One region of the Nocardioides maradonensis genome, then DNA from elsewhere that is predicted to be linked to it. Evidence: riboswitches for the same ligand, from Rfam matches in the RefSeq annotation. Region 1 holds a riboswitch; the other holds the start of a gene.

The links. Region 1 has a riboswitch for glycine ahead of gcvP (aminomethyl-transferring glycine dehydrogenase). Riboswitches for the same ligand answer to the same signal wherever they lie in the genome.
Region 2: linked by a shared signal. The riboswitch ahead of gcvP (aminomethyl-transferring glycine dehydrogenase) and the one ahead of gcvP (aminomethyl-transferring glycine dehydrogenase) in region 1 are both predicted to bind glycine.

What each region holds. Positions count from the first base shown of each region.
Region 1 covers NZ_BAAHAZ010000009.1:74,579-78,717, reverse strand. Annotated here, with positions in the region: gene ACYVAQ_RS12420 (purine-cytosine permease family protein) at 26-1,444, shown strand; gene speB (agmatinase) at 1,441-2,403, shown strand; glycine riboswitch at 2,443-2,538, shown strand; glycine riboswitch at 2,539-2,632, shown strand; gene gcvP (aminomethyl-transferring glycine dehydrogenase) at 2,680-4,139, shown strand, end outside.
Region 2 covers NZ_BAAHAZ010000020.1:30,277-34,415, forward strand. Annotated here, with positions in the region: gene gcvP (aminomethyl-transferring glycine dehydrogenase) at 1-2,031, opposite strand, end outside; glycine riboswitch at 2,101-2,191, opposite strand; gene ACYVAQ_RS19885 (MerR family transcriptional regulator) at 2,298-2,888, opposite strand; gene ACYVAQ_RS19890 (bifunctional nuclease family protein) at 3,018-3,479, opposite strand; gene ftsR (transcriptional regulator FtsR) at 3,611-4,139, opposite strand, start outside.

The DNA.
Region 1 (4,139 bases):
CCACCAGCAGACAAGGAACAGCACCATGTCGCAGGACACCAAGCTCGTCGAAGGACTGACGATCCAACCGGTGCCGGAGTCCGAGCGGACCGGCAACGTCCGGCACCTCTTCTCCTTCTGGTTCACCGTGCAGATCATCCCGCTCGCGGTCGTCACCGGACTCCTGGGCCCGACCGTCTTCGGCCTCGACGTCACCTCGACGATCATCGCGATCGTCTGTGGCAGCGTCGTCGGAGCCGTCTTCATGGCTTTGCACTCCGCACAGGGCTCGAAGCTCGGCGTCCCGCAGATGATCCAGGCCCGCGCGCAGTTCGGCATGTACGGATCGGTCCCGATCACGGTGATCGTGATCCTGATCTACGTCGGCTGGATCGTGGCCCTGATGGTGCTCGCGCAGCAGACGCTGAGCGCGGTCTGGACCGGCCTCGGGCACACGCCCGGACTGCTGCTGAGCACCGCGCTCACGCTGCTCGCGGTCGTCGTCGGCTACCAGCTGATCCTGCGGTTCAACCGGGTGATGGTCTTCATCTCCGGCCTGGCCCTGGTCCTCACCCTCGTCTACACGATCCACGAGGCCAGCGGCGGCAGCGCGGCCGCCGGCGACACCGGCACCTTCACCTGGGCCGGGTTCCTCGGCATGGCGTCCGTCGTCGGTGTGTGGCAGCTGTCGTACGCGCCGTACGTCTCGGACTACTCGCGCTACCTGCCCTCGGCCACCACCACCCGCGCGGCGTTCTGGTACACCTACGCGGGCACCGTGCTCGGCGTCATCGGGTCGATGGCCGTGGGCGCCTACCTCGTCGCCGGACTCGGCGCGGACGGCACGCTCGCGGACCTCGACAACGTCATGCCGCACGCCGTGTTCGTGTTCGTGATGCTCGCGTTCTTCCTGGGCGCCATCGACGCCGGCGTGATCAACATGTACGGCTCGGCGCTCTGCATGCTGACGACCATCCAGACGTTCAAGCTGAGCTGGGTGCCCAAGCCCTCGGCCCGCCGGTTCACCGCCGTGGCGCTCGCGGTCGCGGTCTTCGTGGTGTCGACCACCGTGTCGGACTCCTTCATGACCGACTACACGAACTTCATCCTGGTCCTGGCCTACCTGCTGGTGCCGTGGAGCATCATCAACCTCGTCGACTACTACCTGGTCCACAAGGGCGACTACGACCCGGACTCGTTCAGCGACCCGCGGAGCGGCTACGGCCACTTCAACGTCCCGGCGCTGCTCAGCTACGTCCTGGGCTGCCTGACCCAGATCCCGTTCATGTCGACGACGCTGTACGTCGGGCCGATCGCCAAGCAGACCGGCGCCGTCGACACCTCCTGGATCGTCGGCAGCATCGCGACCTTCTTCATCTACCTCGGCCTGCTCAAGCTGCTGCGCCGGCCGGCGCCCGCGCTCGCCGCCGCCACCCTCACCCCCGAAACGGAGATCTCGGCATGACCACCTACGCCCCCGTCGGCGCCCTCGACGCGACCATCGTCCCGCGGTTCGCCGGTCCGGGCACCTTCGCCCGGATCCCCACGATCGAGTCCGTCACGGACTACGACATTGCGGTCCTGGGCGTGCCCTTCGACGGCGGTACGTCGTACCGGCCCGGCGCGCGCTTCGGCCCGATGGGCGTCCGTCAGGCCTCGCGGCACCTGCGCCCGCGGTTCCACGTCGACCTCGACGTCGCGCCGCTGGAGCAGGTCCAGGTCGTCGACGCGGGTGATGTGCCGTGCACGCCGTACTCCATCGACATGGCGATGCAGCAGATCGAGGGCTATGCCCGCGAGGTCGTCGGCAACGGCAACCGCCGGCTCGTCACCATCGGCGGCGACCACACCATCGCGCTGCCGATGCTGAAGGCGGCTCACGCGAAGCACGGTCCGATCGCGCTGGTCCACTTCGACGCGCACCTCGACACCTGGGACACCTACTTCGACGCCCCCACCACGCACGGCACGGTGTTCCGCCGGGCGTTCGAGGAGGGCCTGCTGGCCGAGGACAAGTCGATCCACGTCGGCATCCGTGGCCCGATCTACGACAAGCTCGACCTCGTCGACGACAAGTCGTTCGGGTTCCAGGTGATCCGCGCCGGCGACATCGACGTGATGGGCGTGGAGACCGCCGTCGACGTCGTACGCCGCCGGGTCGGTGACGCCCCCGTGTACCTGTCGATCGACATCGACGTGCTCGACCCGGCATTCGCTCCCGGCACCGGGACGCCCGAGATGGGTGGCCTCACCAGCCGTGAGCTGCTCCGGGTGCTGCGCTCGCTGGACGGGCTCAACATCATCGGCGGCGACGTGGTCGAGGTGGCGCCGGCGTACGACCACGCGGAGATCACCTGCGTGGCAGCCGCTACCGTTGCCTTCGACCTCGTCACCCTGATGAGCAAGACGCCGGCCCGGGTCTGACCCCGCGGCCGAGCGCCACCACAACTGAAGAAGCCGTTCGAAGCGCCAGCAGGAGAGACCCCGCCCGTCCGGGCGGGGCGCCGTAGGAGCAACTCTCCCCGAGAAACTCTCAGGCACCGTCACTGCTCGCGCCAGGCGACTCTGGAAAGTCAGGACCCATCGTCCTGCGCCCAAGGTGCAAGCCGCTGCCGCGGTGAAGCTCTCAGGTACCGATGACAGAGCGGGGAGGCAACCAGCCAGCGGGCGCACACGCGCCCACGACGACGGGAGCCTTCCGTGACCTCACCGACCCCTGCCCACCCCAGCCCCTCGACGGCCTTCGCCGACCGGCACATCGGCCCCGGCGCCGGCGACGAGGCGAAGATGCTCGCCGAGCTGGGCTACGCCTCGCGCGCCGACCTCGTCGCCGCGGCCGTCCCCGACAGCATCGTCTCGGCGCGGCCGCTCGACCTGCCGCCGGCCGCGACCGAGACCGAGGCGCTGGCCGAGCTCGCCGCCCTGGCCGGCCGCAACGAGGTCGGTGTGTCGATGATCGGCTGCGGCTACCACCCGACGATCACCCCCGGCGTGATCCGCCGCAACGTGCTCGAGGACCCGGCCTGGTACACCGCGTACACGCCGTACCAGCCGGAGATCAGCCAGGGCCGGCTCGAGGCCCTCATCAACTTCCAGACTGTCGTCGGCGACCTCACCGGCCTGCCCACCGCGAACGCCTCGCTGCTCGACGAGGCGACTGCCGTGGTCGAGGCGATCCTGCTCATGCGGCGGGCGGGTCGGTCGGCGTCGAACCGGGTGCTGGTGGACGCCGACACGTTCCCGCAGACGCTGGCGGTGCTCGGCACGCGCGCAGACGCGGTCGGTCTCGAGGTCGAGCTCGTCGACCTCGACCAGCCGCTGCCGGAGGGGGACTTCTTCGGGCTGTTCGCGTCCTACCCGGGCTGCTCGGGGGAGGTCCGCGACCTGCGCGCGGTCACCGCGGAGGCCCATGCGCGCGGCGCCGCGGTCACGGTCGCCTGCGACCTGCTCGCCCTGACCCTGCTGACCTCGCCGGGTGAGATCGGTGTCGACGTCGCTGTGGGCACCACCCAGCGCTTCGGTGTCCCGATGTTCTACGGCGGCCCGCACGCGGCCTTCATCGCGGTGCGCGACGGGCTCGAGCGGCACCTGCCCGGGCGCCTGGTCGGCGTCTCGATCGACGCGGCCGGGGACCCGGCGTACCGGCTCGCGCTGCAGACCCGCGAGCAGCACATCCGCCGCGACAAGGCGACTTCCAACATCTGCACCGCGCAGGTGCTGCTCGCCGTCACCGCGAGCATGTACGCCGTACACCACGGCCCGGACGGGCTGCGTGCCATCGCGGAGCGGGTCCAGGCCCACACGGCCGAGCTCGCGCGGCGCCTCGCCGCCCGCGGTGTACGCCGCACCAACCGGCTGTTCTTCGACACGCTGACCCTCGAGGTCGCCGACGCCGCGGCCTGCGTGGCGCGCGCGCACGAGGCCGGCGTGCTGCTGCGTCTCGTCGACGAGACCCACGTGGGCGTGGCCTGCTCGGAGATCACCACCGAGGCCCACCTCGAGGTCGTGGTGGCGGCGCTCGCGCAGGGGGCGGGTGTGGCCGCCGAGGATGCCGAGCTGCCGGCCGGGCTGCGCCGGACCACGGCGTACCTCGAGCACCCGGTGTTCCACCGGTACCGCTCGGAGACGGCGATGCTGCGCTACCTGCGGGCCCTGTCGGA
Region 2 (4,139 bases), on a different contig from region 1:
CTGACCGGGCTTGGCGTACCCGAGCAACGCGTTGAAGTTCGCGCCGTCGATGTACACCTGGCCACCGTGCTCGTGGACGATGTCGCACAGCTCGGTGATCGTCTCCTCGTAGACGCCGTGCGTCGAGGGGTAGGTCACCATGATCGCAGCGAGCGTGGTGGAGTACTGCTCGCACTTGGCGCGCAGGTCCGTGAGGTCGACGGTGCCGTCCTCGGCCGCCTTGACCACGACGACCTTGAGGCCGGCCATGACCGCGGACGCCGGGTTGGTGCCGTGCGCCGAGGACGGGATCAGGCAGACGTCACGCTGCGCCTGGCCCTGCGCCACGTGGTACTCCCTGATCGCGAGCATGCCCGCGAACTCGCCCTGCGCACCGGCGTTCGGCTGGATGGAGACGCGGTCGTAGCCGGTCGCCTCGGCGAGCCAGCCCTCGAGCTGGGTGATCAGCTGCTCGTAGCCCGTGGCGTCCGCCGCCGGCACGAACGGGTGCAGGTTCGCGAAGCCGGGCAGCGAGATGGGCTCCATCTCGGTGGTCGCGTTGAGCTTCATCGTGCACGAGCCGAGCGGGATCATGCCGCGGTCGAGCGCGTAGTCGCGGCTCGACAGCTTGTGCAGGTAGCGCAGCATCGCGGTCTCGCTGCGGTGGCTGTGGAACACGTCGTGCGTCATGAACTCGGTCGTGCGGGCGAGCTCGGCAGGCAGTGCCGCGAGCGGCTCGACCTGGGTCGGCGTCACGCCGAACGCGGTGTGCAGCGCCCGCAGCGTCGGAGCGCCGGCGGTCTCGCCGAAGGCGATGCCGACCGTGTCTGCGTCGACCAGCCGCAGGTGCAGGCCCTCCGCGCGAGCTGCGCCGACGATCGCCTCGGCGCGGCCGGGGACGCGCACCTGGATCGTGTCGAAGAACTCGTCCGCGACGAGCTCGAACCCGGCATCCTGCAGCGACGCCGCGGCGCGGGCGGCGAGCTTGTGGATGTCGCCCGCGATCGCGCGGAGGCCGTCGGGGCCGTGGTAGACGGCGTACATGCCGGCGGTGACGGCAAGCAGCACCTGGGCGGTGCAGATGTTGGAGGTCGCCTTGTCGCGGCGGATGTGCTGCTCGCGGGTCTGCAGGGCGAGCCGGTACGCCGGGCGCCCCTCCGCGTCGATGGAGACACCGACCAGGCGTCCGGGCAGCTGCCGCTCGAGGCCCTCGCGCACGGCCATGAAGCCGGCGTGCGGGCCGCCGTAGAACATCGGGACGCCGAAGCGCTGGGTCGAGCCGACGACGACGTCGGCGCCGAGCTCGCCGGGCGACTCGAGCAGGGTGAGCGCCAGCGGGTCGGCGGCCACGACGGCGAGACCACCCCGGGCGTGCGCCTCTTCGATGAGCGGGCGCGGGTCGAGGATCCGGCCGGACGCGCCGGGGTACTGGACCAGGACGCCGGACACGGGGCCCTCGGGCAGGCCGTCGGTCAGGTCCGCGACGGCGACCTCGATACCCAGACCCTCGGCGCGGGTGCGGACCACGTCGATCGTCTGCGGCAGCGCGTCGGCGTCGATCACGAACGGCCCCTCGGCCTTGCGCAGGACGCGGTGGACCAGGCCGAGCGCCTCGGCGGCGGCGGTGCCCTCGTCGAGCAGCGACGAGCCGGCCAGCGCCATGCCGGTGAGGTCGGCGACCATGGTCTGGAAGTTGATGAGGGCCTCGAGCCGGCCCTGCGAGATCTCCGGCTGGTACGGCGTGTACGCGGTGTACCAGCTCGGGTCCTCGAGCACGTTGCGGCGGATGACCGCGGGCGTCACCGTCGCGTGGTAGCCGAGCCCGATCATCGCCTCGCCGGGCACGTTGGACGCCGCGAGCGCACGCAGCTCGGCGGCAGCCTCCTCCTCGCTGACACCGGCCGGCAGGTCCAGCGGTACGTCGGTGCGGATCGCCTTCGGGACCGCGGCGTCCATCAGCGCCTGCAGCGAGTCGTACCCGAGGCGGTCCAGCATCGTGGCGACCTGCTGGTCGTCGGGGCCGAGGTGACGGTTGAGGAAGGGCACGCTCATCGGGCGGAAGGCTCCTTGGATCGACGGATCGAGCCCTCCCCCTCTGTCGCCAGGTGCCTCCAGAGTCGCCTGCTCCTCGCGGTCCGGGTGCCTGAGAGGTTCCGGGGAGGAATTGCCCCTTCGGCGCGGGCACGGAGCCCGACTCTCCCGCGTGGGATCAGCAGCAGCTCAAGGCTACCAATCGGTAGCGGAAATGGACGAAGGGCGGGCCGGTGCGGCCCACCCTTCACGCACAGCTGCGGCCCGGTGGTCGAGCGTGTCGAGACTCAGGCCAGGCGAGCCGCCCGTCGCGCAGCCAGCTCATCGCCCTCGACCGGCGCGGCGGGCGCCGTCTCGTTGGCGCGCTCGCTGGGGAGCGCGGCGAGGGTGCCCTCGATCTCGCGCCACACGCCACCGATGGCGATGCCGAAGACGCCCTGACCACCCTGCAGCAGGTCGATGACCTCGTCATTGGTGGTGCACTCGTAGACCGAGGCGCCGTCGCTCATCAGGGTGACCTGGGTCAGGTCGTCGGTGCCGCGCTCACGCAGGTGGCCGACCGCGGTGCGGACCTGCTGCAGCGAGATACCGGCGTCGAGGAGGCGCTTGATGACCTTGAGGATGAGGATGTCGCGGAAGCTGTAGAGCCGCTGCGAGCCGGAGCCCTTGGCGCCGCGGACGCTCGGCTCGATCAGGCCGGTGCGGGCCCAGTAGTCGAGCTGGCGGTAGGTGATGCCGGCGGCGTTGCACGCGGTCGGGCCGCGGTAGCCCAGGTCGCTGGGCAGCGGGGAGACGTCGTCGGTGAAGAGCAGACCCTGCTCCTCCGCCACAGCCGTGGCGGCGGACTCCAGTGACTGGTCCGGCTGCTGCTCGTTCACTCGGTCCTCCAAGGCCTCGGTGCTGACAAGACACGACGGTACGGCGCGGGCACGACACCGGTCAAAGACGTTGCAGGGCGTGTCGCAGATCTCTCACCCTCAAGTTGAACTTGAGGGTTCTGACGACCCCTACTCGAAGTCCTCCGGAGACACGTGGTCGAGGAAGTCACGGAACTTCTCCACCTCCTCGTCCTGCTCCGCCGGCACCGCCAGACCGGCCTCGTCGAGGACCTCCTCGGCGCACACGATGGTGGTCCCGGTGCGCAGCGCCAGGGCGATCGAGTCGGACGGCCGGGCACTCACCTCGACCCCGTCGGCGAACACCAGGGTGGCGTAGAAGACGCCGTCGCGGACGTCGGTGATCCGCACCTCGGAGAGCTCGGCTCCGGTCGCGGCGAGGATGTCCTTCATCAGGTCGTGGGTCAGCGGCCGCGGTGGCACCACGCCCTGCTGGGCGAACGCGATGGCCGTGGCCTCGACCGCCCCGATCCAGATCGGCAGGTAGCGATCCCCGACGACCTCGCGCAGCAGCACGATCGGCTGGTTCGAGGGCATCTCGACCCTGACTCCCATGACATCCACCTCGCGCACACCTCCACCCTACTCGCGCACATCGAGGCCGGCAGCGCGGCGCCGCGGCGCTCGAGGACGCGTCCGGGCCGGAGCGCCAGCGACGGACCGGACACGGCGAAAGCGCCATGGGCGGCGACGCGCTCGACCCATCAGACGGAGCGGCGCAGGCCCGCCTTGACGAGGGTCGCGTGCAGCTTCACCGAGAGCGCGGCGATCTCGCTCGCGGTCTCCTCGGCGCGGGCGGCGGCGGCACCGTCGCGGGAGCGGCGTACCGGCTCGGTGACCTGCTGGACCAGGCCCACCTCCCGATCCGCGGCGGCGCGGAAGGCGCGCAGGTGCCGCGGCTCCAGGCCGAACTCGGCGAGCTCGCGGGCGGTCTCGGCGATGACGAGCGCGTCGGAGTCGAAGTGGCCCGTGCGGCTGGCCGTGACCAGGCCGAAGCCCTCGAGCTCGGTGAGGACCGACTCGGAGATCTCCGCGATCTTGAGCAGCTCCTTGCGGGACAGCCGGATGTTGTCGGTGCGGCGGAACGACTCCGGCGACGGCAGCCCGTCGACGCCCATCGGCACCTTCGGCACGGTCGGGATGATCGCCTCGATCTGCGGGGGCTCCAGCCCGCGGTCCATCGCGTCGAGGTGCTCGGCGATGACCGAGAGCCGGAGCTGGTAGTCACGCTGC